Regions from separate parts of the Variovorax sp. RA8 genome, predicted to be linked through region 2. Evidence: riboswitches for the same ligand, from Rfam matches in the RefSeq annotation. Region 2 holds a riboswitch; the other holds the start of a gene.
What was found. A riboswitch is a leader RNA that binds a small molecule or an ion and turns the genes downstream of it on or off. The one in region 2 is predicted to bind glycine.

Region 1 (20,699 bases), 2.4 Mb from region 2:
CGACGACGGCAAGGTGCGCGGCGTGGCCACCGGCAACATGGGGATCGGCAAGGACGGCGAGCCGACCGAGAACTTCCAGCTCGGCATGGAGCTGCATGCCAAGTACACGATCTTCGCCGAGGGCGCACGCGGCCACCTGGGCCGCCAGTTGATCACCAGGTACAAGCTCGACGCCGGCAAGGACCCGCAGAGCTACGGCATCGGCATCAAGGAGCTGTGGGAAATCGACCCAGCCCGCCACGAGCCCGGCCTGGCCGTGCACACCGCGGGCTGGCCGCTGCCGGCCGACACCTACGGCGGCTCTTTCCTGTACCACGCCGAGAACAACCAGGTGATCGTGGGCTTCGTGGTCGGCCTCGACTACCAGAACCCGCACCTGAGCCCCTTCGAGGAGTTCCAGCGCTTCAAGACGCACCCGAACATCCGCTGGTACTTCGAGGGCCAGGACAAGGGACTGAAGGCGCCCAAGCGCCTGAGCTACGGCGCCCGTGCCATCACCGCGGGCGGCCTGCTCTCGCTGCCCAAGACGGTGTTCCCGGGCGGCGCGCTGGTGGGCGACGACGCCGGCTACCTGAACGCGAGCCGCATCAAGGGCAGCCATGCCGCCATCAAGACCGGCATGCTCGCGGCCGAGGCCGCCTACGACGCGGTGATGGCCGGGCGGCAGCACGACGAGCTCGCGGCCTACCCCGCCTCGTTCGAGAAGAGCTGGCTGTACCGGGAGTTGAACAAGGCGCGCAACTTCAAGCAGTGGTTCAAGAAGGGACTGACGGTGGGCACGCTGATGACCGGCATCGAGCAGTACGTCCTGCGCGGCCACATCCCCTGGACGGTGCACCGCCACCAGGCCGACCACGAGCGCCTGAAGAAGGCCGCACAGTGCAAGAAGATCGCCTACCCGAAGCCGGACGGCCAGCTCACCTTCGACCGGCTCTCCTCGGTGTTCGTCAGCAACACCAACCACGAGGAAAACCAGCCCGCGCACCTGACGCTCAAGAACGCCGCGGTGCCTACCGAGATCAACCTGCCCGAGTACGCCGGCCCCGAGGCCCGCTACTGCCCCGCCGGTGTCTACGAGTTCGTCGAAGGCGAGAACGGCAAGCCGCGCCTGCAGATCAACGCGCAGAACTGCGTGCACTGCAAGACCTGCGACATCAAGGACCCGACGCAGAACATCGTGTGGGTCACGCCGGAAGGCGGCGGCGGGCCGAACTACGTGGGGATGTAGGAGCGCACCATCAATCTGCGGCAGCGTCTATTGCTGATCGCAACGGCCGCGATCGTCCCCCTGGCCGTGGTCTACGGCCTCGCACTCGACGCGTTGTTGAAGGCCCAGCGCGGCCAGACCCAGGCTTCCACGGTCGGCGTGGCAAGAGCCATTGCCACCGCCGTCGACAGCGAACTTCGCATGACCGTCGCCGCGCTGGAAGCACTGGCGCTGACCGAGCCGCTGGGCACGACCACGCCGGAGGGCCTGGTCGAGGCCTACCAGCTCGTGACGGCAGTGCGGGCATCTCATCCGGAATGGCGCGACCTTCTGCTGGCCGCGCCGGACGGTCGCATTCTCTTCAGTACCGAGCGCAGCCACGTGGCGCCCGGCGCGAGCGTCGTTGACCAGGCAAGCCTGCAGGAAGTCGTGAGCGAGAAGCGGCCTGTCATCGGTGCGATGACGCGCGGGCCCCGCGGCCAGCTCGCGTTTCCTGTGCGCGTCCCGGTCCTGCGCAAAGGGGAACTTCGCCACGTCCTCACGGCCGTCGTCGACCCCGGGGCGGTCACCGCGGTCCTGCACCGCCAGCGCGTCCCGGAAGGATGGATGGTGTCGGTGTTCGACTCGAGGCAAGCGCGCGTGGCGCGCAACATCGGCGACGATCGACTGCGCGGAACGGCACCCAGCGACACATTGCTCAGGCTGCTTGCCTCGATCGGGCCCCAACGCGAAGGGGTGGGCTCCACCATCAACGTCGAAGGCGTACGGGCAAGGACAGCGATCGCGCGGATGGATGCAGCCCCCTGGATGGTGGTGCTCGGCGCGGCAGTGGCCACGTCTGAAAGTGCGTCGCGCCGGCTGTTCATGGCGTATGGCGGAGGCCTGCTCATCTCCCTCTGCTTCGGCGGCCTGGCTGCCTGGTGGATCTCGCGCGGCGTGACGCGGCCAATGGACCTTCTTCGAGCACAGGCAGATGCCGTGGGACGCGGCGAAACGCTGCCGGCGCAGAAGTCGGGTGTCGCGGAAGTGGACGCGGTCGCCTCGGCATTGGCCACGGCTTCCGAGCAACGGCGCCGCGGCGAAGCCGAACGGCAGCACCTGCTGGAGGGCGAGCGGCTGGCGCGCGCCAACGCGCAAGCGGCAGAGCTGCGGCTGGCTCGCCTCGCGGACGCCAGCACAGCGCTTTCGCAGTCGCTGGAAGAAGAGTCGACACTCGCGGCAATCGCGCGAGTGATCGTGCCGGCGATCGCCGACCTCTGCCGCATCGATCTGCTCGATGAAAACGGCATGCTGGAGCGCAAGCTCACGCACCATTTCGACGCGGCGCGCAGTGCCTTCGTTGCACAGATGGTCAGCACGCGCACGGCCCCGCAGGTCCCGGGCTCGTTCCCGTGGGCCATTTCCACCGGCAAGATGTTCCTGCTCAACCTGGACGACGCCGAGGCCGTCGAAAAGCTGGACCCCCAGCTCAAGGAGTTCACCCGGATCGTCGGCATCACGGCGGGCTGTGTCGTGCCGCTGGTCGCGCGCGGCCGAACGATCGGCGTCATGGCCGTATTGCAGGCCGAATCGCAGAGGCGTTTCAGCGCTGAAGATGGATCGCTGATCGGGGAGCTGGCGCAACGCGTCGCACTGGCGCTGGACAATGTCCGGCTGCTCCAGCAGGCGCGCAGCGCTCAACACCAAGCCGAGCAGGCCAACCGGTCGAAAGACGAGTTTCTTGCGATGCTGGGACACGAGCTGCGCAATCCGCTTGCGCCCATGGGGCTGGCCTTGCAACTCATGGCACGCCGCGATCCCCAGGCCTTTCCGCGCGAGCGCCAGATCATCGAAAGACAGGTTCGACACCTGTCCCGCATGGTCGATGACCTGCTGGACGTGTCGCGCATCGTCGCCGGCAAGATCACCTTGAAGACCGAGTCGGTGGACATGCGCGATGTCGTCGCGCGGGCTCTGGAACTCACGCTCCCGGCGCTGCAGGAGCGCGATCGGATGCCGGAGGCCCAGATGCCATCGGCGCCGGTCCTGGTGCGGGGCGACCCGCTGCGCCTGGCCCAGATCGTCGGCAACCTCCTGACGAACGCGGCCAAGTTCACCGATCCCAAGGGCTCCATCCGGATCCTGCTTGCCAGCGACACTGCGGCCTCTTCTCCGCAAGCGGTGCTGCGCGTCGTGGACGATGGCATCGGCATCACCCCCGACCTGTTGCCGCGCGTGTTCGAGCGATTTGTGCAGGGCGAGCAAGCGCTGCATCGGGCCGCCGGCGGACTGGGCCTCGGCCTGCCCATCGCGCAGAGCCTGGCGCGCCTGCACGGCGGCGAGATCACGGTTGAGAGCCGGGGCGCGGGACAGGGCACCACTTTCGAAGTGCGTCTGCCCCTGCAGGCGGAGCCGGACGAGGCAAGCCAGACCGGCACGCCTGCGGCGGCAGCGCCGCCGGCGCTGTCGCTGCTGGTGGTCGACGACAACAAGGATGCGGCCGAAGCGCTCGCCAGTTGGCTCGAGCTCGAAGGGCACGAAACGCATCTGGCATTCTCGGCCGAAGAGGCGCTGGAACTGCTGAGCCGGCAGCCCTGTGACGGCGCCGTCATCGACATCGGCCTTCCTGGCATGAATGGCTATGACCTGGCCGCCCGCTTGCGTGCCGAAACTGCAACGCGGTCGATGGCACTTGTCGCATTGACCGGTTATGGACGGGAGGCCGATCGCCAGCGGGCGCTGCAGGCCGGCTTCGACGACCACTTCGCCAAACCGGCCCAGGCGGAGATCCTGTTGGCGCGGCTTGCCCAGATCTACATGCAAGGTCGAGTGTCGGCAGCGCCCAAGATAGACTGAACGCATCAAGGAGACACCATGCACATCGTCATCACCGGCGGCGCCGGTTTTCTCGGCGCCCGCCTGGCCCGCACGCTGCTCGCGCAAGGCAGCCTCGCACTGGCCGGCGCCGCGGCGCAGCCCATTGAACGCATCACCCTTGTCGACCGCGCGCCGCCGCCGGCCGATCTCGCAGCCGATGCGCGCGTCGCAGCCGTCGTGGGCGACCTCAATGCCCAGCTGGCCGACGCCGAGGCGGGCTATTGGGCCGAAGCCGACGCGGTCTTCCACCTCGCCGCCGCCGTCAGCGGCGAATGCGAGGCCGACTTCGACCTCGGCATGCGAAGCAACTTCGGCGCGACCAACGCCCTGCTCGAACGCCTGCGCGCCGCCGGCACCGCGCCGGTGCTGGTGTTCTCGAGCTCGCTCGCGGTCTTCGGCAACTCGCCCGAGCAGCCGCTGCCCGAAGTCATCGACGACAACACGCTGCCCACGCCGCAGACCAGCTACGGCATTCAGAAGTTCATCGGCGAGCAGCTGGTGGCCGACTACACCCGCAAGGGCTTCATCCGGGGCCGCAGCGTGCGGCTGATGACGGTGAGCGTGCGTCCCGGCCGCCCCAACGGCGCGGCCTCGGGCTTCTTCAGCGGCATGATCCGGGAGCCGCTCGCCGGCATCCGTGCCGCCTGCCCCGTGCCCGACGAAACGCCGGTGGCGCTGGCCTCGCCGGCCCGCACCATCGAAGGCATCGTCCGCGCCGCCGAGGCGAGCGACGCGCAATGGGGCCCGCGCACGGCGCTCAACCTGCCCTCCCTGGGCCTCACCGTGGGCGACATGGCCGCGGCGCTCGAACGCGTGGCCGGGCCGGCCGCCACCGCCCTGCTCGACCGCACGCCTGATCCGGCGATCCAGCGCATCGTGAAGACCTGGCCGGGCCGCATCGAGGCGCGCCGCGCGCGCGGCCTGGGCCTTTTGGCCGATGCCAGCTTCGAGGATGTGATTCGTGACTACGTCCGTGAAAATCCCGACGCCGTGAAGCTGCCGACCAATGCATAGTCATACGTTTGCCAAACGTCACATCAAACGTCACATCGACAGGAGACTCCCCATGAAGTTGAACCGCCTGGCCGCCGGCCTCGTCCTCGGCCTCGGTATGGCCTGCGCTGCCTTCGCGCAGACCGCCATGAAGATCAGCATCTCGACCGCGCAGAACTCGCACCAGGGCGTCGCCATCGACACCTTTGCCAAGGAAGTGGCGGCACGCACGAATGGCCGCTACAAGATCGAGACCTTCTACAACGGCTCGCTGGGCGGCGAGCGCGAATCGATCGAGGCGGTGCAGCTCGGCACCCAGGAGCTGGCCTTCTCCTCCACGGGCCCGGTGCCCAACTTCGTGCCGGAGACCAAGATCCTGGACGTGCCCTTCCTGTTCCGCGACAAGGCCCACGCGCGCGCGGTGCTTGACGGCCCGATCGGGCAGGAACTGCTGACCAAGTTCGACGCCAAGGGCTTCAAGGCCCTGGCATGGGCCGAGAACGGCTTCCGCCACATGACCAACAGCAAGCGCGACGTCAAGGCACCGGAAGACCTCAAGGGCCTGAAGATGCGCACCATGGAGAACCCGGTGCACATCGCCGCGTACAAGGGCCTGGGCATCATCACCACGCCGATGGCCTTCCCCGAAGTGTTCACGGCGCTGCAGCAGGGCACCGTCGATGGCCAGGAGAACCCGCTGTCGGTGATCATGTCGGCGAAGTTCTCGCAGGTGCAGAAGCACCTTTCGCTGACCGGCCATGTCTACTCGCCCTGCATCTTCGTGATGAACAAGGCGGCCTTCGACAAGCTCAGCGCGGCCGACAAGACCGCCTTCCTCGAAGCCGCCAAGGTGGCGGTGAAGGCAAATCGCGACCGCGTCGACCAGGACGACGCCAACGGCGTGAAGGAACTGCGTGCCCAGGGCATGACCGTGATCGAGGACGTGGACAAGGCGAAGTTCGTCAGCACGCTGGCGCCGGTCAACGCCGAGTTCGAGAAGCAGTTCGGCAAGGCCAACATCGACAGGATCCGCAACTTCAAGTGAGCTTCCTGCCGCGATGAACCGCGGCGCGCGCCCGCGCAGCACTGGCTCGCGGGCGCTCTTTTTTTACGACCTTTCGCATGCCTCGCTCATGAAATCCGCCTTCCTCCGATTCGACCAATGGACCAGTTCGCTGTCCATGGCCGTCGCCTGCCTCATGCTGGTGATCGCCTCGGCGCTCGGCGTGTTCCAGATCGTCACCCGCTTCGTGCTCGAGCAGCCGGCCGAATGGTCGGAGATCCTGATCCGGGTGAGCCTGATCTGGATGGTCTTCATGGGCATCCCCACCGCCTTCCGCCAGGGCGCAATGGTCAGCGTCGACGTGCTGTACCGCTGGAGCCCGCCGAAGATGCGGCGCGTGCTCGACTGGCTGGTGTGCCTCGCGGCGCTGACGCTGATCTGCGTCATCATCTGGTGGGGCTGGGACTACGCAAAGCGCGGCGGCGTGCAGTCCATGGCGGGCCTCGAATCGATTTCGATGTTCTGGGCCTATGTGGCGATGCCGGTCGGCGGCCTGTTCAGCGTGATCGGGATCGTGGGCAACCTGCTCGATCCGCAGCGGCAGGAACTGGAGACCGCGCAATGAGCCGCACGGCCGCTCCGAAGGCGAATAGCACCGTAGCTGAAGGCGAAGGTGCCTCGATGACCGCCGAAGTGACAATGACAAGCGTGGGTGCCCTATGACCCCGGTGATGGTCGCCACGATGGTGGTGTGCTTCGCACTCACCATTTCCGTCGCCGTCTCGATTGGCCTGGCCTCCATCGTCGGCATCCAGGCCTCGAATGCGAACATGCTGATCTCCGTCAAGGAGATGTTCAACGCGATCAACAAGTTTCCGCTCGCGGCCATCCCCTTCTTCATCCTCGCGGGCAACCTGATGGAGACCGGCGGCATCTCGCGCCGCCTGGTGGAATTCGCCAAGAGCCTGGTGGGCGGCGTGCAGGGCGGCCTGCCCATGACCTGCGTGCTGACCTGCATGATCTTCGCGGCGGTGTCGGGCTCGTCGGTGGCCACGACCTTCGCCATCGGCGCCATCCTGATCCCGGCGCTGATCAAGCACGGCTACCCCACCAGCTACGCGGCGGCGCTGCAGGCCACGAGCGCCGAGCTCGGGGTCATCATCCCACCCTCTATCCCGCTGATCCTCTATGGCGTGAGCGCAGAGGTGTCGATCGGCGAGCTGTTCATCGCCGGCTTCGGCCCCGGCATCCTGATCAGCCTGGCGCTGATGGCGTTCGTCTATCTCTACTGCAAGCTCAAGGGCCTCGGCAAGAACGACGGCGACGGCCGCCTGGGCGTGGGCGTGGCCACCTGGCGAGCGGGCTGGGCGTTGCTGATGCCGGTGATCATCCTCGGCGGCATCTACGGCGGCATCTTCACGCCCACCGAGGCCTCGGCCGTGGCCGTGCTCTACGCGCTCGTCGTCGGCATGCTGATCTACCGCGAGATCAAGCTGCCGCAACTCTATGCGGTGCTGCGCAAGTCGGTGATCTCGTCGTCGGTGATCATGTTCATCATCGCCAACGCAGGGCTGTTCGCCTTCCTGATCACGCGCGCCGGCGTGCCGGAGGCCATCGGCCATTGGCTCGAGGCCGTGCTGCAGTCGCCGGCCATGTTCCTGCTCGGCGTCAACGCGGCGCTCTTCATCATCGGCATGTTCATCGAAACCAGCGCGGCCATCATCGTGCTGGCGCCGATCCTTGCTCCTGTCGCCATGCACTTCGGCATCGACCCGGTGCACTTCGGGCTGGTGATGGTGGTCAACCTGGCGCTGGGCATGATCACGCCGCCCTTCGGCGTCAACCTGTTCGCGGCCTGCACGGTGGCGCGCATCTCGCTGGACCGCATCGTCGGGCACCTGGTGCCCTTCGTGCTGGTGATCCTGGCCTGCCTGATGGTCATCACCTACGTGCCGGGCATTTCGCTGGGGCTGCGCGATCTCGTTTATGCGAAGTAGCCGCGCGGGTGTCCTCGATCCGCGATCGCATCCTGCGCCTGCTGCCGGCGGAGCAGGCCCTGCACCGAGAACAACATGGGGTTACAGCGTGGATCGCGACACGGCGTCTTCGCTGACAAACGACACCCCTTCTTCTTGAATAGGCTCTGAAGGGTTGCAGCCGCTTCTCGCGGCCAGCGCCGCCGTTTGCCGCATTGAAGCGGTAACATCTTGCGCGGCCGCGACCGTTTTCCTTCTCTCCCCTGCACGCATGACAAGCTACGGTTTCGTTCACTTGGAGTTTGGCGATCAGCACCGCGACCGTTCGCTCCAGGTGCTGGAAAAATTGCGAACCCGCCTGGCCCAGGACGGCGACCGCTTCTCGAGTGTGATCGTCGACAACGCCCGTGCCAGGCCAGCCGAAAGCGCGACCGGCATGGCCTCCGAGCAGGGCCTGGTGGTCCCCGGCGACAACAGCAACCGGGAGTTCTCCGGCTGGGACAGCGGCATCGAAACCCTGCTCGCTCGCGGCGAGCAGCCCGACGTCTGGCTGTTCTCGAACGACACGGTCGCCCTCAACCACGCCTGGAGCGAGCGCCGGCTGGAACGCTTCGGCGGCGAGATCCGCAAGCTGGCGCTGCATCCGGGCCCGTGGCTGTTCGGCGAGATCAACGACTTCCCGCGCTCGACCATGACCCCCATGGGGCCGCTGCTCGAATGGGTATCGACCTACTGCTTCGCGATGAACGACACGCTGCGCCATCGGCTCGGCACCCTGTCGCCCGGCAACGCGCTGCTGGATTCGCTGGTCAACGAGCGCTTCGAACCGGGCCGGGGCGTATTCCGCGACCATGTGGGCGAGGCCTATGTCGATTTCGTGTCCGCCTGGCTCATCAGCGACGACGGCCAGGGCGTGCAGAAGAAGCGCCGCTTCAAGTGGGACCACGAATGGCACAAGGCCAACCCGCTCGGGCCCGACAACTTCGAGGACCTGCGCATGAAGGCGCGCTGCTGCCTGTCGGAGCACATGCTGAGCCTGCGCGCCCGGCAACTGGGCGCCGACATCCGCTCGCCCTACGACGCCCGCAATGCACGGGAGCACATCCGGCGCTCCCTGCAGTTCCTCTCGGACAAGCTGTGGGAGAAATTCCTGCTGCGCCGGCTGCGGCTGGAACGGTCGTAGGGCCTGTTTCGTTTTACACTCTTCCGAGTCAGGAGAGAGCTTCGCATCGCGGGGCCGCCGAAGGCGCAGGGCCCATCGAACGAAAGGCCCGAACGCTCAGGCAAAAGGACTGACGAGGCGCCCGTGTTTCCGGGCGTTTCCTTGCTGGAGAGAGGCGGCTTTGCTTGAGTGAAGCCGCCCACCGAAGGAGCAAACCTCGATCGTGGGGCGAATCTCTCAGGTAAAGCGGACAGCAGGGGTGGCCCATGGCTTGAACGCCATGGATCCGGACTGCCCCTGATGGAGAGTGCCTTGGCCTCCGCTTCCGACGATCTGCAAAAGACCCCGCTGTACGACCTGCATGTGGCGCTCGGCGCCCGCATGGTGCCCTTCGCCGGCTATTCGATGCCCGTGCAGTATCCCGCCGGCCTGATGGCCGAGCACAAGCACACGCGCACGGCCGCGGGACTCTTCGACATCTCGCACATGGGCCAGCTGCGCCTGGTCGGGCCCGACGCCGCTGCCGCCCTCGAGACCCTGATGCCGGTCGACGTGATCGGCCTGGCGCCGGGCAAGCAACGCTACGGCCTGCTGCTGAACGACGAGGGCGGCATCCTCGACGACCTGATGTTCTTCAACGAGGGCCACGATTCGATCTTCGTGGTCGTCAACGGCGCCTGCAAGGCCGACGACATCGCGCACATCCAGGCGAAGATCGGCCAGCGCTGCCAGGTGCAGCCCCTGCCCGATCACGCCCTGCTCGCGCTGCAGGGGCCGCAGGCCGCGGCAGTGCTGACGCGCTTGTCACCCGGCATCGAGCGCTTCGTCTTCATGACCGGCGGCGCGGTGCAGATCGACGGCATCGCGGCCTTCGCCACCCGCAGCGGCTACACCGGCGAGGACGGGTTCGAGATCTCGGTCGCCGCCCGCGACGCGGAGGCACTGGCCCGGCTGCTGCTGGCGCAGCCGGAGGTGCAGCCCATCGGCCTGGGGGCACGCAACTCGCTGCGGCTGGAAGCCGGCCTGTGCCTCTACGGCAACGACATCGACACCACCACCACCCCCGTCGAGGCCTCGCTGAACTGGGCGATCCAGAAGGTGCGGCGCAGCGGCGGCGCGCGCGAGGGCGGCTTTCCGGGCGCGGCCCGGGTGCTGGCGCAACTCACGGCCGACACCGGCGCTGCCGGCCATGTCGACCACGAGACGCTCAAGCGCAAGCGCGTCGGCCTGGTGGCGCTGGAGCGCGTGCCGGTGCGCGACGGCACGCTGCTCGAGTCCTTCGAGGGCCTGCCGATCGGCCAGGTGACCAGCGGCCTGCTGGGCCCCACGGTCGACCGGCCCGTCGCGATGGGCTATGTCGCCCTCGCCTACGCCCAGCCCGGCACCCGCCTGCAGGCCATCGTGCGCGGCAAGCCGGTGCCGATGGAGGTCAGCACGCTTCCTTTCGTGCCGGCGCGCTACTACCGTGGCTAGCGCCGCAGCTTCTCTCTTTTCTCTTCCTCCCTTCCCTTCCCCAAGGAGCCATTCCAATGACCATCAAGTACACCAAGGACCACGAGTGGGTGAACGCCGAGGGCGACACCGCCACCGTCGGCATCACGCTGCACGCGCAGGACGCGCTGGGCGACGTGGTCTTCGTCGACCTGCCGCAGGTCGGCCAGGGCTATGCCCAGGGCGAGGTTGCGGGCGTGGTCGAGTCGGTCAAGGCCGCGGCCGACGTGTTCATGCCCGTCGCGGGCGAGATCACCGAGGTCAACGAGGCGCTGCGCGCCGATCCCTCCCTGGCCAACAGCGCGCCCGAGGGCGAGGGCTGGTTTTTCAAGATGAAGATCACCGAGCCCGCGCAGATCGACGCCCTGCTCGACAAGACCGCCTACGACAAGTTCGCCGACGAGGCCTGAAAGCGGACACCCAAGGTTTCCTGATCCCTGCCATCCCTGTTCACCGCCATGCAGAAGTCCTCCTTGCCTTCCCTGCCCACCCTCGCCGATCTTGAGAACGCCGGCGAATTCATCGCCCGCCACATCGGCATCGAGGCCGAGGACGAGGCGCGCATGCTCGCTGCCGTCGGCTCGAAGACGCGCGCCGAGCTGATCGACGGCATCGTGCCGCCGGCCATCCGCCGCAGCCATCCGATGCGCCTGCCCGCGCCGGTCACTGAAGCCGGCGCGCTGGCCGAGCTGCGCGGCATCGCGGCGAAGAACAAGGTGGCGAGGAACTTCATCGGCCAGGGCTACTACGGCACCCACACGCCCGGCGTGATCCTGCGCAACGTGCTGGAGAACCCGGCCTGGTACACGGCCTACACGCCCTACCAGGCCGAGATCTCGCAAGGGCGCATGGAGGCGCTGCTCAATTTCCAGACCATGGTCTGCGACCTGACCGGCATGGCGATCGCCAATGCCTCCATGCTCGACGAGGCCACCGCCGCGGCCGAGGCCATGACGCTGGCGCGCCGCAGCGTCAAGAGCAAGAGCAACGTGTTCCTCGTCTCCGGCGACTGCCATCCGCAGACCATCGAGGTCATCCGCACGCGTGCCGCGCCGCTGGGCATCGAGGTCAAGGTCAGCACCGTCTCCGAGACCCTGCCGCACCTGATGGCGAGCGGCGACTTCTTCGGGGCGCTGGCGCAATACCCCGCCACCACCGGCCACGTGCACGACCTGCGCCCGCTGGCGGGCCACGCCCACGCGTACGACGCCGCCTTTTGCGTGGCGGCCGACCTGCTGGCACTCACCCTGCTGGCGCCGCCCGGCGAATGGGACGCCGACATCGTCTGCGGCACCACGCAGCGCTTCGGCATGCCCTTGTGCAACGGCGGCCCGCACGCGGCCTACCTGGCCTGCCGCGACGAGTTCAAGCGCTCGCTGCCCGGCCGGCTGGTCGGCGTCAGCGTCGACACGCAGGGCCGGCCGGCCTACCGGCTTGCGCTGCAGACGCGCGAGCAGCATATCCGCCGCGAGAAGGCCACCTCCAACATCTGCACCGCGCAGGTGCTGCCGGCGGTGGTGGCGAGCATGTATGCGGTCTACCACGGGCCCGAGGGACTGACGCGCATCGCCCAGCGCGTGGCCGCCCTCACCGCGATCCTGGCGCAAGGCCTCGAGCAGATGGGCCGCGAGCTCGCCAACGCCACCGCCTTCGACACGCTCACCGTCCTGACCGGCGACGACACGCCGAAGATCCTGGAGCGCGCCCAGGCCGCCTCGGTCAACCTGCGCCAGGGGCTGCAGCAGCACCTGGGCATCTCGCTGGACGAGACCAGCACGCGCGCCGACATCGAGACGCTCTGGGCCCTGTTCGTGCCCGCCGGCACGCCGATGCCCCGCTTCGAGGAGCTCTCGGCCACAGTCGGCGCACGCATCCCGCCGGATCTGCGCCGCAGCAGCGCCTTCCTCGCGCACCCGGTGTTCAACACCCACAAGAGCGAGACCGCGATGCTGCGCTACATCCGCAGCCTCTCCGACAAGGACCTGGCGCTGGACCGCAGCATGATCCCACTGGGCAGCTGCACCATGAAGCTCAACGCGACGAGCGAGATGATCCCCATCACCTGGCCCGAGTTCGCGGACATCCATCCCTTCGCGCCGGCCGAGCAGCTTCGGGGCTACGCCGAGCTCGATGCGCAGCTGCGCGCCTGGCTCTGCGAAGCCACCGGCTATGCGGGCATCAGCCTGCAGCCCAACGCCGGCTCGCAGGGCGAGTACGCGGGCCTGCTGGCGATCAAGGCTTTTCACGAGGCCCAGGGCCACGGGCACCGCAACATCTGCCTGATCCCTTCCTCGGCCCACGGCACCAACCCCGCCAGCGCGCAGATGGTGGGCATGAAGGTGGTGGTGACCGCCTGCGACGCGCAAGGCAACGTGGACATGGACGACCTGACCCGCGCCTGCGAGCAGCACCGCGACGACCTGGCCGCGGTGATGATCACCTACCCCAGCACCCACGGCGTGTTCGAGACCCGCGTCAAGGAGCTCTGCGAGATCGTGCATGCGCACGGTGGCCGCGTGTACGTGGACGGCGCCAACATGAACGCGCTGGTCGGCGTGGCCGCGCCGGGCGAGTTCGGCGGCGACGTCAGCCATCTCAACCTGCACAAGACCTTCTGCATCCCGCACGGCGGCGGCGGGCCCGGCGTGGGACCGGTGTGCGTGGTCGAGGACCTTGTGCCCTACCTGCCCGGCCACGTGAGCGGCGGCCTCCCCTCCAACGGCGTCGGCGCCGTGTCCGCTGCGCCGCTGGGCAATGCGGCGGTGCTGCCGATCAGCTGGATGTACTGCCGCATGATGGGCGCGGCCGGCCTGCAGCTCGCCACCGAGACCGCCATCCTCAGCGCCAACTACGTCAGCGCCCGGCTCAAGGAACACTACCCGACGCTCTACGCCAGCCCGAACGGCCATGTGGCGCACGAGTGCATCCTGGACCTGCGCCCGCTCAAGGACACCAGCGGCGTGACCGCCGAGGACGTGGCCAAGCGCCTGATCGACTACGGCTTCCACGCGCCCACGCTGAGCTTCCCGGTACCCGGCACGCTGATGGTGGAGCCGACCGAGAGCGAACCGCTGGCCGAGCTCGATCGCTTCATCGACGCGATGATCGTGATCCGCGGCGAAATCCGCCGCATCGAGGAAGGCATCTGGCCACGCGAGGACAACCCGCTGAAGAACGCGCCGCACACGGCCGACAGCCTGCTGGCCAGCGAATGGACCCACCCCTATTCCCGCGAGCTCGGCGCCTTCCCGATCGCCTCGGTGAAGGACGCCAAGTACTGGCCGCCGGTGGGCCGTGTCGACAACGTCTACGGCGACCGCAACCTGTTCTGCAGCTGCGTGCCGGTCGCCGACTACGTGGGATGACGCCGGGCGCGCGTCGGCGGAAATAGGCCTTTGCCTACGAGGGGCGCGGCGAGGGCTTCCTACCATGGCCCTCGCCCATGCAATCGAACTGGCCCCAAACCCTCTGGATCGTGCGCCACGGTCAAAGCGCCGGCAATGTCGCGCGCGACGCGGCGGAAGCGGGTGGTCTGCCGCTGATCGAGCTGGCGTGGCGCGACATCGACGTGCCGCTCTCCGAACTTGGCATCGAGCAGTCGATTGCGCTCGGCAACTGGTTCGCCAGACGCTCCGCGCACGAGCAGCCCGAGGTGATCCTCTGCTCCCCCTACTTGCGGGCCCGCGCCACCGCGGAACTCGTCGCCGAGCATGGCGGCCTGGCCGGCGACAGGTTGAAGCTGCGCATCGACGAGCGCCTGCGGGAGAAGGAATTCGGCATCCTCGACCGGCTGACCAAGCTGGGCATCCGCCAGAAGCATCCCGAGCTCGACGCGCAGCGCCTGCACGTGGGCAAGTTCTACTTCCGCCCGCCCGGCGGAGAGAGCTGGTGCGACGTGATCCTGCGCCTGCGCAGCCTGCTCGAGATGGTGACGCGCGAGTACGCAGGGCAGCGCGTGCTGGTGGTGGCGCACCAGGTCATCGTCAACTGTCTGCGCTACTTGATCGAGCACCTGGATGAGAAGCAGATCCTCGAGATCGATCGGCAGGGCGACGTGCCCAATTGCGCCATCACCTCCTATCGCGCCGAGCGCAGCGGCGACGAAGACGAGGTGCTGCAGCTCGACCTGGTGAACTTCCTCGCGCCGCTGCGCGAAGCCGCGGCGCCGGTGACCCGCGCGCCCGACCAGCCGGCGGCGCCCAAGCCCTGATGGCCCCTCCGCGCGCCTCCGCCCTGACCGAGGCATCGCTGGCGCACTGGCCGCTGCCTGATCCGGGCCCGGATGCGGACAAGGAGTCGCGCGGCCGGGTGCTGGTGATCGCGGGCTGCGCAGAGCTGCCCGGCGCCGCGCTGCTCGCCGGCTCCGCCGCGCTGCGGGCGGGCGCAGGCAAGCTCACCATCGCCAGCCCTGCCTCCATCGCTTCCGGCGTGGCCCTCGCAATTCCGGAGTCGCGGGTCATTGCCCTGCCCGAGACGCGTGGCGGCGGCATCGCCGCGCGCGGCTGCGAGGCGCTGGCTCCGCTTGCTGAGCAGATGGCGGCCGTGGTGGTAGGCCCGGGCCTGGGCGACGAGCGCGGCAGCATGGCTTTCGTGCGCCGGCTCCTGCCCCTTTTCCGGGAGTGCACCGTGCTGCTGGATTCGATCGCGATGTCGGTGGCAACCGAACGAGCCTTCGACCAGCCGGTGCTGCTGACCCCGCACGCGGGCGAAATGGCGCACTTGTCCGGCCTGCCCAAGGAGGCCATCGCCCAGCAAGCGCTGGCGGTCGCCGGCGAAGCTGCCGCTCGCTGGAACGCCTGCGTCGTGCTCAAGGGCGCGAGCACGGTGATCGCGACGCCGCAACGCGGCGCCTGGCGCTTCGATGGCGGTTCGCCCGGGCTCGCCACTTCGGGTTCCGGCGACGTGCTGGCCGGGCTGATGGGCGGTTTCGCGGCACGCGGGTTGCCGCCCGAGCAAGCGGCGGCCTGGGCCGTGGTGGTGCATGCCAGGGCGGGCAAGAACCTGGGGCGGCGCGTGGGCCCCCTGGGCTATCTGGCACGCGAGCTGGCAGGGGAAGTGCCGGGCGTGGTTCGGCATCTCGCCCGCTGACGGGTGTTCTCGCCCTCACGCCGTCCCGTTTCAAATCTTTACAAACTCCGGTGTCGATCGGCGCCGGCCTCCTTCGACGTCCATGCAGAGCCTCATTCCGGAAGCTCACCTACCCAACCCAACCTTCAGGAGTACGACATGCGATTCATGGTCATCGTGAAAGCCAACAAGGATTCGGAAGCCGGCGTGATGCCGACGGAGAAGATGCTCACCGACATGGGCAACTACAACGAGGAGCTCGTGAAAGCCGGAGTGATGCTGGCCGGCGAAGGCCTGCACCCCAGTTCCAAGGGGGCACGGGTGCGCTTCGACGGCAAGGCCCGCACGGTGATCGACGGCCCCTTCAGCGAGACGAAGGAGCTGATCGCCGGCTATTGGCTCTGGCAGGTGCGCTCCAGGGACGAGGCCATCGAATGGCTCAAGCGCGCACCCTTCACCGATGGCGAGGAGGTCGAGCTGCGCCAGGTCTTCGAGATGGAGGACTTCGGTGCCGAGTTCACGCCCGAGCTGCGCGAGCAGGAAAAGCGGCTCATGGCCGAAGCGGAAAAGAACCGCAAGTCCTGAGCGCCCATCCCTTCTGACGGAGATTCGACAATGAAATTCGTGGTCATTCGAAAAGCCGACAAAGACACCGAAGCGGGCGTGATGCCCGGCGAGCAGCTGGTCACCGACATGCTCAAGTACAACGAGGAGATGATCAAGGCGGGCGTGATGCTCGACGGCATGGGCCTGCAGCCCAGCGCCAAGGGCGCGCGCGTCAAGTTCAGCAGCGGCAGGCCGACGGTGATCGACGGCCCCTTCACCGAGGCCAAGGAACTGGTCGCCGGCTTCAGCATCATCCAGGTGAAATCCAGGGAAGAAGCCATCGAATGGGTCAAGCGCTGGCCCCCTATCGACGGCGGCGGCAACGTCGAGATCGAGATCCGGCAGGTGTACGAGGCCGAGGACTTCGGTGCCGAGTTGACGCCCGAGATGCGCAAGCACGAAGCGTGGCTGCGAGACGCGGCCGAGAAGCGCGCCACGACCCAGCGCTGAGGAGCACGCGCGCTGATCCCGACGCTATATCCTTGCAGTCCCTTCAGCCAGCCGAGGACTGCATCGGATGAGATTCGTGATCCTGCACCAGGCCGGGACCTCCAGCGAGGCCGGCACGGTTCCCCCTCTTTCGCGCGACATCACGCTGCACGAACACGCACCCTTGAAAGCCGATGCAACCGGCACGCGCATCCGCTTCACCCACGCCGGGCCGGCAGCTGAACCCTGCGTCGGCCCGGGGCGGATCGCCGGCCTCAGCATCGTCGAGGCCGAGTCCCGGCAGGCTGCGGCCGCGTGGCTGCGCGATGCGGCCGATTGTGCGCAGGCCGGGTTCGAGATCCGCGAGACCGGCTGCGCGGGCGGGTTGGCTGGTGTCGATCCCTTGGCCACTGCGACCCGGCCGCGCTTCCTGATCCTGGTGAAGGCCGATGCCGACACCGAGGCCGAGGCGCCCAGCGATCCCGCGAAGCTCGCGGCCATGGCCCGGCGCAACGACGAAGGCGTGCGCGACGGCCTGCTGCTCGCGGCCGACGGCCTTCGCTCCACCGCCCGCGGGACACGCGTGCGCGTGGGCGGCGGCAAGACCAGCATGAGGGACGGGCCCTTCGCCGAAACCAAGGAATTGGTCGCCGGCTTCTGGCTGCTCCAGGCCGACTCCATGGACGAAGCCATCGCCTGGGTCCGGCGCTATCCTTTTGCCCAGGCACGGCCCGAGGTCGAGATCCATCCAGTGGACGGTTGAAGAAGTTCACCCGCCCCGTCGCTATCGAATGAGCACGCCGGAGATCCACCGCACCATCAACGCCGTCTGGCGCATCGAGTCGGCGAAGATCATCGGCGCGCTCGCGCGCATGGTGCGCGATGTCGGCGTGGCCGAGGAGCTGGCGCAGGACGCGCTGGTGGCCGCACTGGAGCAATGGCCCCGCGAGGGCGTGCCCGACAACCCCGCCGCCTGGCTCATGCAGGCCGCCAAGCACCGCGCCCTGGACCTGCTGCGCAGGCGCAAGCTGCATACGAGCAAGGAGGACGAGATCGGCCGCGAGATCGACGCGCAGCACGCGATGGCGGCCGCCGATTTCGCCGACGCGGTCGATGCCGCGCTCGACGACGACGTGGGCGACGACCTGCTGCGGCTGGTCTTCACCGCCTGCCACCCGGTGCTCTCGCCCGAGGCGCGGGTGGCGCTCACGCTGCGGCTGCTGGGCGGCCTCACCACCGACGAGATCGCGCGTTCCTTCCTGGTGCCGGAGCCCACCATCGCGCAGCGCATCGTGCGCGCCAAGCGCACGCTGGCGGCGGCGCGCGTGCCCTTCGAGGCGCCGCGCGCGCACGAGCTCGGCGCGCGCCTGGCCTCGGTGCTGGAGGTGATCTACCTGGTCTTCAACGAGGGCTACTCCGCCACCGCCGGTGACGACTGGATGCGCCCCGCGCTGTGCGACGAAGCGCTGCGCCTGGGCCGCATCCTGGCCGGCCTGGTGCCCGACGAGCCCGAGGTGCACGGCCTGGTCGCGCTGATGGAGATCCAGGCCTCGCGCGCGGCCGCGCGCGTCGATGCGCAGGGCGAGCCCGTACTGCTGCTGGAGCAGAACCGCGCGCGCTGGGACCAGCTGCTGATCCGCCGCGGCTTCGCCGCGCTGGCGCGCGCCGAGGCCCTCGGTGGTGCGCTGGGGCCCTACGCGCTGCAAGCCGCCATCGCCGCCTGCCATGCGCGTGCGCGCACGGCGGAGCAGACCGACTGGACGCGCATCGCGGCGCTGTACGAGGCGCTGTCGCAGCTCGCGCCCTCGCCCATCGTCGAGCTCAATCGCGCGGTGGCGCTGTCGATGGCCTTCGGGCCGGCCACGGGCCTGGAGCTGGTCGATACGCTGCGCGACGAGCCGCAACTCAAGGGCTATCACCTGCTGCCCAGCGTGCGCGGCGACCTGCTGGCCAAGCTGGGCCGCAAGGCCGAGGCGTGCGCGGAGTTCCAGCACGCGGCCTCGCTCACGCGCAACGCGCGCGAGCGCAAGCTGCTGCTGATGCGCGCACTGGCCTGCTCGGTCCGCTGAATCATTGAGCCCGCTGCCGCCCGAAGCAGCCGACGTCCGAATGGCTACTCGGCCTTCTTCTTCGCGAGCGCGCCGCCGGCGATCTGCCCGCGGAATTCGCGCAGCCTGGCCTTGAGCCGGCGCTCGTTGACCAGGCCGGTGCGGATCATCATCTTCTGCCCGGCCGACAGCGATTCGAGCCCGGGGTCGACGTACTCGTAGTGCACCCAGGGCCGCTCGGAGGGCATGTCGCCCTTGATCTCGACCAGCTTCACCTGCGGCGGCCCGGCCGGCTCGGGCGCCTGCAGCAGGTGATCGATCACCGCGACGAGGCGGTCGTTGAAATGGCGGTTGGGGTAGCCGAGCTCCTCGTAGGCCTGCTGGAACAGCGGGTAGAGCTTCTGGTAGAGGGCCGCGGCGTGCTGCGGGTTCACTGATTCGGCGAACAGCACGAAGGGCGTGTAGCGCGCGCCGTTGTCGAGGCTGATGGTCTGCGCCTCCCCGCTGCCGCTGGCCATGAAGCGCTTGGGCGTGCGCTGCACCGGCCACATGCGCGCCGCGGCCTGGTCGCGCGGCAGGTTGTCGACGGTGGCGACGAAGCGGTGCACGAAGCCGTCGGTCTGCAGGAAGCTGCCCACTGCCTTGGCGCCGAGCAGCTCGGTCAGGGCGGAGCGTACGTGCGCGTCGGCGTCGTTGAGCTTGGGCAGGGTTGCGTCTGCCGTGGTGTCGACCGGGTTCTGCGGCTCCACCGGCGCTGCCGCGGCAGGCGCCGGCGGGGGGGCATCGGGCTGCGGCGCGGTGGCGGCCGGCGTCGCTTCGACAGGGGCGGCCTGCTGGTGCGACCAGCGCCACCAGACGGCGCCGGCGCCGAGCGCCAGCACCACCAGCACCACGAGGATCCACAGCGAGGACTCGCGCGCCGGCCTCAAATCGTCGAACTCACGTGCGGGCATGGGGCATCTCTCCTTTTCATGAGCTCCACCATTGGACGACATCCGGCACCGCGGCAGCGGCGGCGCTGGTAACGGCCTGTGACGGTGGGCACCCAACCCGGTCGGATCGCGTGCGCGTGCAGTGGTTCCGCGCGGCTCGCTGGAGTAGACCTCGCCTTCGCCTTCGGGGCGGCTGTGCGGCTCGTGCGCGGCTGCGCGGCTCTACAGCGGAAAGGCTTCGAGCCCCGTCTGCCCCTCGGCGCCCTTGCCCGGCGTGTGCGCGACGTTCATCACCCAGCAAACCATCGCGAAGTAGCCCACCAGCGCGCTGAGTTCCACGACGACCTGCTTGCCGAAGCGCGCTTCGGCCGCGGCATAGGTGGGCTCGCTCACGCCATGGTGGCGCAGCAGTTCGAGCGCGAAGTCGAGGGCGAGCTGCTCGTCGTCGGCCAAGGGCGTGGCGCGGCGGCCCAGGCGCAGCGCCTCGATGGCCTCGGCGCTCACGCCGGCCTTGACCGCCGCCTGCGCGTGCAGCAGCCACTCGAACTGGTTGCCGACCTCGCGTGCGACCACGCAGGTCACCAGTTCGCGCACGCGCGCATCGAGCTTGCTGTCGAAACGCAGGTACTCGCCCAGGCTGCCGATGCGCTCCATCAGCACCGGGCTCTGCAGCAGCGGGATGAAGGGACCGAAGACGCCCTTGCGCGGACCGTCGATCAGGGTCTGGGCGGCCTTGCGCTGGGCCTCGGACATGGTGTCGGCAGCGGGCATCGGCAGGCGCTCGGCCCAGGGTCGGGTGTGGCCTTGTTCGAACATCGTCGTTTTCCTTTCAGCGAAGAGATGATGAGCTGATCATGCGGCACGCGCCAGCCACCAGGCGCTGCCGGCCAGGGCCAGCGCGCCGATCGCCAGCGCAACGAAGAGACCGC
Region 2 (10,548 bases):
CCCGAGGAGATCGAGCGCGTCGACGTGATGTACGGGCCCTTCTCCGCCGCCTACCCCGGCAACTCGGCCGGCGCCGTGGTCGACTACGTGACGCGCATGCCGAACCGGCTCGAGGCGCATGTGAAGGCCGGCTACTTCTCTCAGCCCTTCGACCTCTACAACACGGACCGGACCTTCGATGGCTGGCAGACCAGCGCCTCGCTCGGCAGCAGGAGCGGCGACTGGTCCTGGTGGATCGACGTCAACCACACAGACAGCCGCGGCCAGCCGCTGACCTTCACGACCGCCACGGTAGCCTCGGGCGTGCCGGGCCGCGCCGGCGCGCCGGTGGCGGGTTTCGTGCCGGGACTGAACACTACCAACACGCCCTGGTACATCCTGGGCACCGGCACCGCCTATCGCACGGTGCAGGATCACGCGAAGCTGAAGCTGGCCTACGACTTCTCGCCCACCATCCGCGCCACCTACACGCTGGGCTGGTGGCAGAACAGCGCGGAAGGCCGGCCCGACAGCTACCTGGTCAATGCGGCCGGCCAGCCGGTCTTCAGCGGACCCATCCGCATCGGCGGGCGCGGCTACACGCTGGCGCCCACCGCCTTCCCCCTGACCAACGACGCCCAGACGCACAACATGCACGGGCTCTCGGTCAAGAGCAACACCCGAGGCGAATGGGACTGGGAAGTGGCGGCGAGCCTGTACGACTACGCCCGGGACCGACAGCGCGCGCCTACCGTCGCGCTGCCGCTGGCGGCCATCGGCGGCACCGGCACGCTGCAGGACCAGGACGGCACCGGCTGGAACACGCTGGCGGCCAAGGGCACCTGGCGGCCTTGGGGCGTCGGCGGCGCGCACATCGTCGACTTCGGCATCGGCCGCGATGCTTACAAGCTTTCCATCGCGAAGAACAACGTGCTGGGGAACTGGCTGGACGGCCCGGCCCTGCCCGGGTCCCTGGTCAGCCATGTCGGTGGCCGCACGCAGACCCGCAGCGCCTGGATACAGGACAGCTGGGGCTTCGCGCCGCGATGGAAGGCCGTGCTCGGCCTGCGCTACGAGCATTGGCAGGCGAAGGACGGCTTCACCACGGCCGGCACTGGTTCGCAGGCCTATGCCACGCGCAGCGAATCGGACCTGTCGCCGAAGGCCGCGCTCGCCTGGCAGCTGGCGAAGGACATGGTGCTGAAGGCGTCGGTCGGCCGTGCGGTGCGCTACCCGACCGTGGGAGAGCTCTACGGCGCGACCTCGGGCGGGGCGCTTTCCTTCATCAACGACCCGAACCTGAAGCCCGAGAAGTCGTGGACCGGCGAGCTTTCCGCCGAGAAGGACTTGGGCAGCGGACTGGCGCGCGCCACGCTGTTCCACGAGACCACCAGGGATGCGCTCTACAGCCAGCTGATCCCGAACTCCACCGTCTCGCGCGTGCAGAACGTCGACAAGGTACGCACCACCGGCCTGGAGCTGGCTTATACCGGCCAGGACGTGTGGGTCCGCGGCCTGGACCTGGGCGCCAGCCTGACCTACGCCGATTCGACGATCGTCGCCAACGCCGCCTTCCCTGCCAGCATCGGCAAGTGGCAGCCGCGCGTGCCGCGCTGGCGCTCCACGGTCTACGCCAGCTACAAGCCCGACGCGCGCTGGGCCTTCACCGTGGCGGCGCGCTACAGCGGCCGCCAATACTCGAACCTGGACAACAGTGACGTGAACGCCAATGCCTACTTCGGCGCCAGCCGCTACTTCACCGTCGACCTCCGCGTGCGCTACCAGATCGACAAGCGCTGGTCGGCGGCTTTTGGCATCGACAACGCCAACAACGAGCAGTACTGGAACTTTCACCCCTACCCGCAGCGCACCTATAGCGCTGAACTCCGCTTCGACCTTTGATTCACACTTCGCCGAGGACCTTGCCATGAACGCTCGCTTTCTTTCCCCATTCCCCCGCCGTACCGCCGCCTCCCTCCTCCTGCTGGCCCTCGCCGGCAGCGCCCTCGCCCAGGCGCCGGCGGTCGACGTGCGGGATGCCTGGATCCGCGCCTCGGTGCCCGGCCAGAGCGGTACCGGCGCCTTCATGAAACTCAACGCACCTGCGGGCGCGCGCCTGGTCGGCGCTTCCACGCCCGTGGCCGGCGTGGCCGAAGTCCACGAAATGAAGATGGAAGGCGACACCATGCGGATGCGCGGGCTGGAACGCGGCCTCGAACTGCCGGCGCGGCAGACCGTCGAGCTCAAGCCCGGCGGCTACCACCTGATGCTCATGGACCTGAAGCAGCCCCTGGCCAAGGACAGCACCGTGCCCCTGACACTGAGCTTCGAGGATGCGAAGGGCCACAAGAGCACGCTGGAGCTCAAGGTCCCGGTGCTCGCCGGGCCCGCCGCGCCCGCGGCCGGCGCCCACAAGCATTGAGCGCTTCCAAGTTCATGCGCATGGAGTAAGCTGGTCGGACACAAGAAACCCTCTTGCAGGAGACCCTCCCATGAGCGACGCCAAGCCCTTCGCCTTCAGTCAGTTCGTTCCGGGCTTCGACTTCCTCCAGAGCCTTGCGAAGGGTGCTTCTGGCGGCACGAGCGCCTTGCCGGGCATGCCCGGCCTGTCGAACTGGGTCGCGCCGACGCTGAGCGTGGAGGAGGTCGACAAACGCATCCAGGAGCTCAAGACGGTGCAGTACTGGCTGGAGCAGAACGGCCACGCGCTCAAGGCCACCATCCAGGCGCTGGAAGTGCAGAAGATGACGCTGTCGACCCTGCGCGGCATGAACGTGCGCATGGAGGACCTGGCCAATGCCTTCACCCGGTCGGCCGCGCCGCCGGTCCCGACGGCGCCCGCACCCCAGGCTCAGGCGCCCGAACCGGAAGCCGAACCCGAGGACGTCGCCGAGCCGGAGGAGCCGGCCGAAGTGCCGGCGCCCCGGCGCGGTGCCAAGGCCAAGGCATCCAACGGGCCCGCGCCGGATGCCGCCGGCGGCGTGGTCGACCCGCTTCAGTGGTGGGGGGCGCTCACGCAGCAGTTCCAGCAGATCGCGAGCTCCGCCCTGCAGGATGCGTCGCAACTCAAGATGCCCGCCGTGGCCCAGCCGATCGCCGATGCGGTGGGCGAGGCGATGAACGCGGCGGCGCGTCCCGCGGCGCGCAAGACAGGCGCCACCGCGAAGAAGGCACCGGCCGCAGCCAAGAAGACGGCGGCGCGCAAGCGAACACGCGCGCGCTGATTTGCAACCCTTGCCTGGGATTCCGAGGCCATGAAGCTGTTCCCCACGGGCCACGCCACCCATCCCCAATGGCGCATGGCAGCCGGGCTCGTGCTCGCGCAACTGCGGGCGCAGATGGCGCTGCCGGACTATGCGCGTGCGCCCACGCTGGGCCTGCTCTACATCACGGACCACTACGCCGCCGATGCGCAGGAGATCCTCGACCACCTGGGCGCCGAGCTGCCGGAGATCACGGACTGGTCCGGCACGGTCGGCGTCGGCGTATCGGCCAACAACGCGGAGTACTTCGACGAGCCGGCGTTGTCCGTCATGCTGTGCATGCTTCCGAGCGACCAGTACCGCGTGTTCTCGGGCGTGGCGCCGCTGGCCGGCTCGGAAATGAGCGGGTTCGCGGCCCACACGGCCCTGGTGCACGCCGATCCCGAGACGCCGGACCTCACGGAGCTGGTGGCCGAGATGGCAGGGCGCACCGACACCGGCTATCTCTTCGGCGGCCTGTCCTCGGGCCGCAGCGGCGCGCTCCAGTTCGCGATCGGGGGCAACGGCAACATCCGCGGCCACGGGGCCGCTGGCGGCGTGTTCTCGGGCGGCCTGTCAGGCGTGGCCTTCGGCGAGGGAGTGCGCCTGGTGTCGCGCGTCACCCAGGGCTGCCAGCCGGTCTCGCGCGAACGGGAGATCACCGAAGCCGAAGGCAACCTGCTGCTCAGGCTGGACGGCGAGCCGGCGCTCGACGTGCTGCTGGCCGAACTCGGCGTGTCGCTGGAGGCGCCGCAGGAAGCGATCGAGGCGGTGCGCGCCACGCTGGTGGGCCTGGTCGACGCCGGCAGCGACGGTATCCGGCGCACCGGCGACCTCGGCGCCGACGTGCTGGTGCGCCACATCATCGGTCTCGATCCCACGCGCCGCGGAGTCGCCATCGCCGACGTGGCCCAGGCGGGCATGCGCATGAGCTTCGTGCGCCGCAACGCGCAGGCCGCGCGCGCCGATCTGATGCGCATCTGTGCCGAGGTCCGCGAGGAACTCGAGCCGCAGGAGCAGACGCTCGCCACCGCGCGTGCGGTGGCGGCCGGCGAGGCCGAGGCCGCGCCCCATCCGGCGCGCCGCATCGCGGGCGCCGTGTACGTGAGCTGCTCGGGGCGGGGCGGCCCGCATTTCGGCGCGCCCGGCGCCGAGCTGCAGATCGTGCGCCATGCGCTCGGTGATGTGCCGCTGGTCGGTTTCTTTGCCGCCGGCGAGATCGCGCGGCACCATCTGTATGGCTATACGGGCGTGCTGACGGTGTTCGCTGCGAACGACTAGCTCAAGAAGCGCTCGGCCAGGAGCACCCAGTAGGCCGCGCCGATCGCGACGTTGCCGTCGTTGAAATCGTAGCCGGGGTTATGCACCATGCACGCGCCGTGGCCGTCGCCTTCGCCGTTGCCGATCAACAGGTAGCTGCCGGGCACGCGCTCCAGCATGAAGGCGAAGTCCTCGCTGCCGGGCAGTGCCGGAGCCTGCAGCGTGACGCGTTCCGGGCCCAGCAGTTCCAGCGCCACCTCGCGCGCGAAGGCGGTCTCCTGCGGCGTGTTGACCAGCACGGCGTAGCCCGGTCGCCAGTCGATCTGCGCCTTGACGCCGAAGCTCTCGGCCTGCGCCGCGATCAGCGCCTTGATGCGTTCCTCCAACCGGCTTCGCACGTCGCCGTCGAGCGCGCGCACGCTGAGCTCCAGCGTGGCGCTTTGCGGGATCACGTTGTTGGCCTTGCCGGCATGCACGGCGCCCACCGTCACCACGGCCATCTGCAGCGGGTCGATGTTGCGCGAGACCACCGTCTGCAGCGCCATCACGATGCTGGCTGCCGCCACGATGGGGTCCGCCGTACGATGCGGCATCGCGCCGTGGCCGCCGATGCCGGCGAGCGTGACCGTTGCGTAGTCGGAAGAGGCCATTGCCGGCCCTTCGCGCAGCGCCAGCCGGCCCTGCGGCAGGCCGGGCATGTTGTGCATCGCGAAGATGGCGTCGCACGGGTACTTGTCGAACAGGCCTTGCTCCATCATCCGCAGCGCCCCGCCGCCGCCTTCTTCGGCCGGCTGGAAGATCAGGTTCAGCGTGCCCGAAAAGCGCCCGCGTTCGGCCAGGTGGTGTGCGGCGGCCAGCAGCATCGCGGTGTGGCCGTCGTGGCCGCAGGCGTGCATGACGCCGGCGTGGCTGCTGGCATAGGCCAGGCCGGTGGATTCGTCGATGGGCAGGGCGTCCATGTCGGCGCGCAGGCCCAGGCGGCGCTCGCCGTCGCCGCGAACCAGCCGGCCCACCACGCCGGTGCCTCCGAGGCCGCGCTCGACCTGGTACCCCCAGGCTTCGAGCCGCTCGGCGACCAGGGCCGAGGTACGGTGCTCGTCGAAGCCGAGCTCGGGATGGTGGTGGATGTCGCGGCGGATGTCGATGAAGGCGCCGGCCTGCGCGTGCAGGTCTTCGAGAAGCGTGCTCATGGATTTCAGCTTACTGCGGTTGCAGGTGGATCGACCTGGCGATGTCCCGGTAGCGCGCGGTCTCGGCCTCGAAGAACTTCGCCGACTCGGCCAGCGACATCGGCGGCGAGGCGACCTGGGTCTGGGCCGCGAGCTGCGTACGGACGCTCGGGTCCTTCAGGGTCGCGCCGATCGCCTTGTGCAGCTTCTGCACCACCTCCTCCGGCGTGTTCCTCGGCACCATGAAGCCGCTCCAGGTCTTGTAGGCGAAGTTCTTCAGCTCCTTGCCTTCGCTCGCGGTGGGGACGTTCGTCAGCAGCTCGGAGCGTTGCGCGCCGAGCTGCCCGATCACCTTGAGCCGGCCCTGCTCGGCCAGTGCGCCCATGGCGGCGCTGTACACCAGCACCGCGAAATCGACCTGCCCGCCGCCGATGTCCTGCAGGAGCGGCGCGTTGCCCTTGTAGGGGGCGTGCATCAGTTTGATGCCGGCGTCCTGCTGCACCTTCTCCAGGATCAGGTGGTAGAGCGATCCGACGCCCACGCTGCCGTAGGAAAGCGGCTTGTCGGCCGACCTGCGGGCGAGCGCGATCAGCTCGTCCACGCTGTTGGCCGGCAGGTCCTTGCGCGCGACGAAGACCATCACCGCGTCGGCCACCGGATGCACCAGGCGGAAGTCCTCGGCCTTGAGCTTGACGGCCGCGTTGGCCAGCGGCGAGAGGATCACCTCGTTGGGTGAGCCCTGGAAAATGTAGTAGCCGTCGGCCGGCGCCGCCAGCACCTTCTGGGCCGCCATCGCGCCGCTGACGCCGCCGAGGTTCTCCACCAGCACTTGCTGGCCCAGCTCCTTGCCCAGCGGCGTGGCGAAGATGCGCGCGGCGGCATCGGAGGGGCCGCCCGCGGGGTAGGGAACCATCAGGTTGACCGGCTTGGCCGGGTAGCTCTGAGCGAGGGCGGTGCCCGCTGCCAGCAACAGGGTGCAGGCGAGAAGATGCGAGCGCTGGAAGATCGATGTCATCGGAACTCCGGTAGGGCTGGGATGGGAATGCCGGCTCATCGTAGGAGCGGCAAATGCGCACGTCCAATGCATTGTTGGCTGCATTAGCATGAGTTCAATGCAGCTTTCTCGCAGGCCCTCGCCATGACGCTGGTCCAACTCAGGCACCTCATCTCGCTGGCCCACACGGGCTCGTTCAGCAAGTCCGCACAGGCCCTGCACCTGACGCAGCCCGCGCTGAGCCGCAGCATCCGCGCGCTGGAAGAGGAGCTGGGCATGCCGCTGTTCGACCGCGTGGGTCGCCGCAATGAGCTCACCGCCTTCGGCCGCGAGGTGCTGGAGCGCTCGCGCCACCTGGTCTTCGAGGCCGACGAACTGCGCGACAGCGGCCGCCGGCTGCGCGAGGGGGAGGGCGGCACGGTGCGCATCGGCATGGGCTCGGGCCCGGGCGCGATGCTGATGACGCCCTTCCTGATGCACATGGCGAAGCACCACCCGAGGATGCGCGTCGCGGTGGCGCGCGGCGGCACCGATCTGCTCGTGCAGTCGCTGCGTGCGCACACCCTCGATGCGCTGGTGATCGACGCGCGTTCGCTAAACCCGGCGCCCGATCTCGAGCTCGGGCTGGTGCGCGAGATGCGCGGCACCTTCATGTGCCGCCGCGGCCATCCTCTCGCGCGGCTGCGCGCCGGTGTGCGCTTCGAGGCGGTGCAGCGCTATCCGATCGCCTCCACGCCGCTGAGCGACGAGGTGGCGCGAACCCTGGTCGAGGCCTACGGGCCCGAGGCGCATCCGGCGCACTGCGTGACGCTGCGATGCGAGGAGATCCCCAGCCTGGTGGAGGTGGCGCGCCAGAGCGACGCCGTGCTGCTGGCGGTCCGCGCGGCGGCGCCCGGGCTGGTCGAGCTGAAGATGAATCCGCCGTTCGACGCCGTGGCCCGCTTCGGCCTCGTGACGCTACGCCGGCGCACCGAGGCGCCGGCGCTGGGCATTCTGCGCGCGCTGATGCAGGCGCTGATCCGCGACGACTGAGCTCAGGCGCCGACGAAGGCGAAGTCGACCTCGGGCTTCAGCCCGCTCACGATGCGCGCGATCGCGTGGCCCGAGCCGCAGGCATGGGTCCATCCCAGCGTGCCGTGGCCGGTGTTGAGAAACAGGTTGGGCAGGCGCGTCCGGCCGATCAGCGGCACGTTGCTCGGCGTGGCGGGGCGCAGGCCGGTCCAGAACTGCGCCCGTGTGGTGTCGCCAGCGCCGGGGAAGAGTTCTTCCACGCGCCGCACGATGGCTTCGCAGCGCACGCGGTTGAGGTCGCGGTCGTAGCCGTTGAGTTCGGCCGTGCCTGCAATGCGCAGCCGGTCGCCGCTTTCCGAGGTGTAGCGCGAGAAGACGAGCTTGTATTCGTCGTCGGTCAGCGAGACCTGGTGCGCCTTCGAGGCGTCCTTCACCGGCAGCGTGACCGAGTAGCCCTTGGCCGGGTAGATCGGCAACCGGATGCCGAGCGGCGCGGCATGGAGCGGGGACAGCGAGCCCATCGCCAGCACCACGGCATCGCCGCGGATGCGCTGGAATCGGCCCTCGCTATCGGTGGCTTCGACATGGTCGATGCGCCCGCCCGCTTCGCGCAGCGCGGTGACGGTGTGGCTCATGAGGAACTGCACGCCGTCGGCCACGGCCAGCGCGACCAGTTCCCGCGCGAAGCGGTTGGCATCGCCGGACTCGTCCTCGGCCGTGTAGGTGGCGCCGGCCAGCCGCGGCCGGATGTGGGCCAGAGCCGGCTCGATGCGGACTGCTTCGTCGGCCGAAACCACGCGGCGCTCGCAACCCAGGGCCCGCATCTGCTCGGCCGGCTTCAGGGCGGCGTCGAATTCTTTCTGCGTCGTGTAGAAGTGCAGGATGCCCTGGGTGCGCTGGTCGTATTGCAGTCCCTTGTCGCGGCGCAGCTGCTGCAGCAGCTCGCGACTGTAGGTCCCCAGGCGCACGATCTGCTCGATGTTGCGCTGGGTGCGCGCAGGCGTGCACTCGCGCAGGAAGGCCAGGCCCCAGAGCCACTGGCGCAGGTCGGCGCGCAGGCGGAAGAGCAGCGGCGCATCTTCCTTGCCCAGCCATTGCAGCAGTTTGAGCGGTGCACCAGGATTGGCCCAGGGCTCGGCATGGCTGACCGAGATCTGGCCGCCGTTGGCGAAGCTGGTTTCGGCGGCTGGCGTGGCCTGCCGGTCGATCACGGTCACTTCGTGGCCGAGTTGGCGGAGGTAGTAGGCCGAGGTGACGCCGAGCAGGCCGGCGCCGAGAACGATCACGCGCATTGCAGGAACCTTTCAGGTTGCAGCGCTCGGACGTGGGGAAGGCAACGGCAGCTTGTGAAGAAAGAGAAAGCAACCGGCGCACGCGTCCGAGTTGCCGCTCCCCCTGTCCTCGGTACCTGAGAGATTCATCCGCTGCGCCCGCAGCGGATTTGCTCCTTCGGTGCATCGCGCGTGGCGCGATGGCTCTCCAGACGGCTCTGACAGTTGGTGCAGTACAGGCTCATCGTTGCGAGCCGACCTGAGCGTTTATGGGAGTTTGCGCCTTCGGTGGGGCCGTCTTGACGTCGACCCGCTCTCCTGCAGTGCTGCGGATTGTAGGTGGCCCTTTGCGCCCTACCAAGCGCAGCCTGCTACAAGCGGCGGAAGGCGAACTCCAGTTCCGGTCGCAGGCCGCTCACGATGCGCGCGATGGACTTGCCGGCGCCGCAGGCGTTGATCCAGCCGCGCGCGCCCGGCGCGGAGTTGAGGAAGAGATTGCGCAGTCGGGTCTTGCCGATGGTCGGCAGGCCGCTCCTGCTCACCGCGTGCAGGGCCGTCTCGAAGCCGGCCTGGCCGGCGTCCACGGCGCCCGGCAGCATCTTCTCGACCCGGAGCAGCATCGCTTCGAAGCACTCCGGGTCGGACTCGCTCCCGGCGCCGGCCTTGGCGTGCACGGTCGTAGACACCCGCAGGCAGTCGCCGGCCGGTGTCTCGACGCGGCGAATGCGCAGCCGGCCCTGCCAATCGCGCAGCGCCATGCGCGGAGCGCGCGCCGGATCCTTGATCGGCAGGGTGAGGATGTGTTCGCGCATGAAGCGCAGCGGCATCGCGATCCCCAACTGCTCGGCATGCGTCACGCTGGAGGCGCCCAGCGCCAGGACATAAGCCTGGGCCTGCAGCCTGACGGGGCGGCCATGGGCGTCCAGCGCCTTCACATGGTCGATGCGGCCGGCGCCCTCGTGCAGCGAGAGCACCTGGTGCCGCGTCAGGAAGCGCACGCCCGCCGCGCGGCACAGGAAGATGAGGCCCGCGGCAAACTGGGCCGGATCGCGCGACGGGTCGTCGAGCGCATGGGCCGCGCCCGCCAGCGCCTCGCGCGCGCCGCTCAGCGCGGGTTCGAGCGCGAGCGCGTCCTCTGCCGAGAGCAGCCGCTCCTCGCAGCCCAGCGCGTCCCAGCGGGGCTGGCGCGCCAGGCGGCCCTCGAAGGCGTTGGCATCCGTGTAGAAGCTCAGCACGCCCGCATTGCGCGCGCCGCCGGACACGCCGACCTCATCGCGCAGGGCGCGCGCGCTGGCGCGGCTGTAGGCACCCAGCCGCACCAGGTGCTCGAGGGGATTGAAGCGGGGCGAGGGGCCGAACGCGTGGTCGAGCCATCGGCCCACGCGACCGCGCAGCTGGCGTCGAAGCGCCTTCCAGCCGGCCTGCGTGGGCCAGGCGAGGGACGACTGCTGGAGAAGCCGGGCGGCATCCGGCGAGAGGCCGGCGGCGGCGAGGCCGCGGGCCTTGGCCCCGGGCGTCGCATGCCGGTCGATCACGGTCACTTCGTGGCCCAGCTGCTGCAGGTAATAGGCCGATGTGACGCCGAGCAGGCCGGCGCCGAGTACGAGCACGCGCATGTCCGA

Region 1: linked by a shared signal. The riboswitch ahead of gcvT (glycine cleavage system aminomethyltransferase GcvT) and the one ahead of E5P3_RS03390 (D-amino acid dehydrogenase) in region 2 are both predicted to bind glycine.

Annotation. Positions count from the first base shown of each region.
Region 1 is NZ_LR594662.1:3,140,948-3,161,646, reverse strand. Features, by position in the region: gene E5P3_RS14830 (electron transfer flavoprotein-ubiquinone oxidoreductase) at 1-1,228, shown strand, start outside; gene E5P3_RS14825 (ATP-binding protein) at 1,259-4,042, shown strand; gene denD (D-erythronate dehydrogenase) at 4,061-5,077, shown strand; gene E5P3_RS14815 (TRAP transporter substrate-binding protein) at 5,130-6,101, shown strand; gene E5P3_RS14810 (TRAP transporter small permease) at 6,190-6,684, shown strand; gene E5P3_RS14805 (TRAP transporter large permease) at 6,779-8,056, shown strand; gene E5P3_RS14800 (hypothetical protein) at 8,331-9,218, shown strand; glycine riboswitch at 9,238-9,340, shown strand; glycine riboswitch at 9,353-9,461, shown strand; gene gcvT (glycine cleavage system aminomethyltransferase GcvT) at 9,498-10,670, shown strand; gene gcvH (glycine cleavage system protein GcvH) at 10,727-11,098, shown strand; gene gcvP (aminomethyl-transferring glycine dehydrogenase) at 11,147-14,053, shown strand; gene E5P3_RS14780 (histidine phosphatase family protein) at 14,131-14,898, shown strand; gene E5P3_RS14775 (NAD(P)H-hydrate dehydratase) at 14,898-15,776, shown strand; gene E5P3_RS14770 (YciI family protein) at 15,915-16,340, shown strand; gene E5P3_RS14765 (YciI family protein) at 16,371-16,811, shown strand; gene E5P3_RS14760 (YciI family protein) at 16,879-17,553, shown strand; gene E5P3_RS14755 (RNA polymerase sigma factor) at 17,582-18,859, shown strand; gene E5P3_RS14750 (DUF3014 domain-containing protein) at 18,904-19,791, opposite strand; gene E5P3_RS14745 (carboxymuconolactone decarboxylase family protein) at 19,993-20,586, opposite strand; gene E5P3_RS14740 (YbfB/YjiJ family MFS transporter) at 20,623-20,699, opposite strand, start outside.
Region 2 is NZ_LR594662.1:701,499-712,046, forward strand. Features, by position in the region: gene E5P3_RS03355 (TonB-dependent receptor) at 1-1,881, shown strand, start outside; gene E5P3_RS03360 (copper chaperone PCu(A)C) at 1,907-2,401, shown strand; gene E5P3_RS03365 (PhaM family polyhydroxyalkanoate granule multifunctional regulatory protein) at 2,472-3,203, shown strand; gene E5P3_RS03370 (FIST signal transduction protein) at 3,234-4,502, shown strand; gene E5P3_RS03375 (M20 aminoacylase family protein) at 4,499-5,671, opposite strand; gene E5P3_RS03380 (tripartite tricarboxylate transporter substrate binding protein) at 5,682-6,665, opposite strand; gene E5P3_RS03385 (LysR family transcriptional regulator) at 6,789-7,676, shown strand; gene E5P3_RS03390 (D-amino acid dehydrogenase) at 7,679-8,947, opposite strand; glycine riboswitch at 9,041-9,148, opposite strand; glycine riboswitch at 9,153-9,257, opposite strand; gene E5P3_RS03395 (FAD-dependent oxidoreductase) at 9,298-10,542, opposite strand.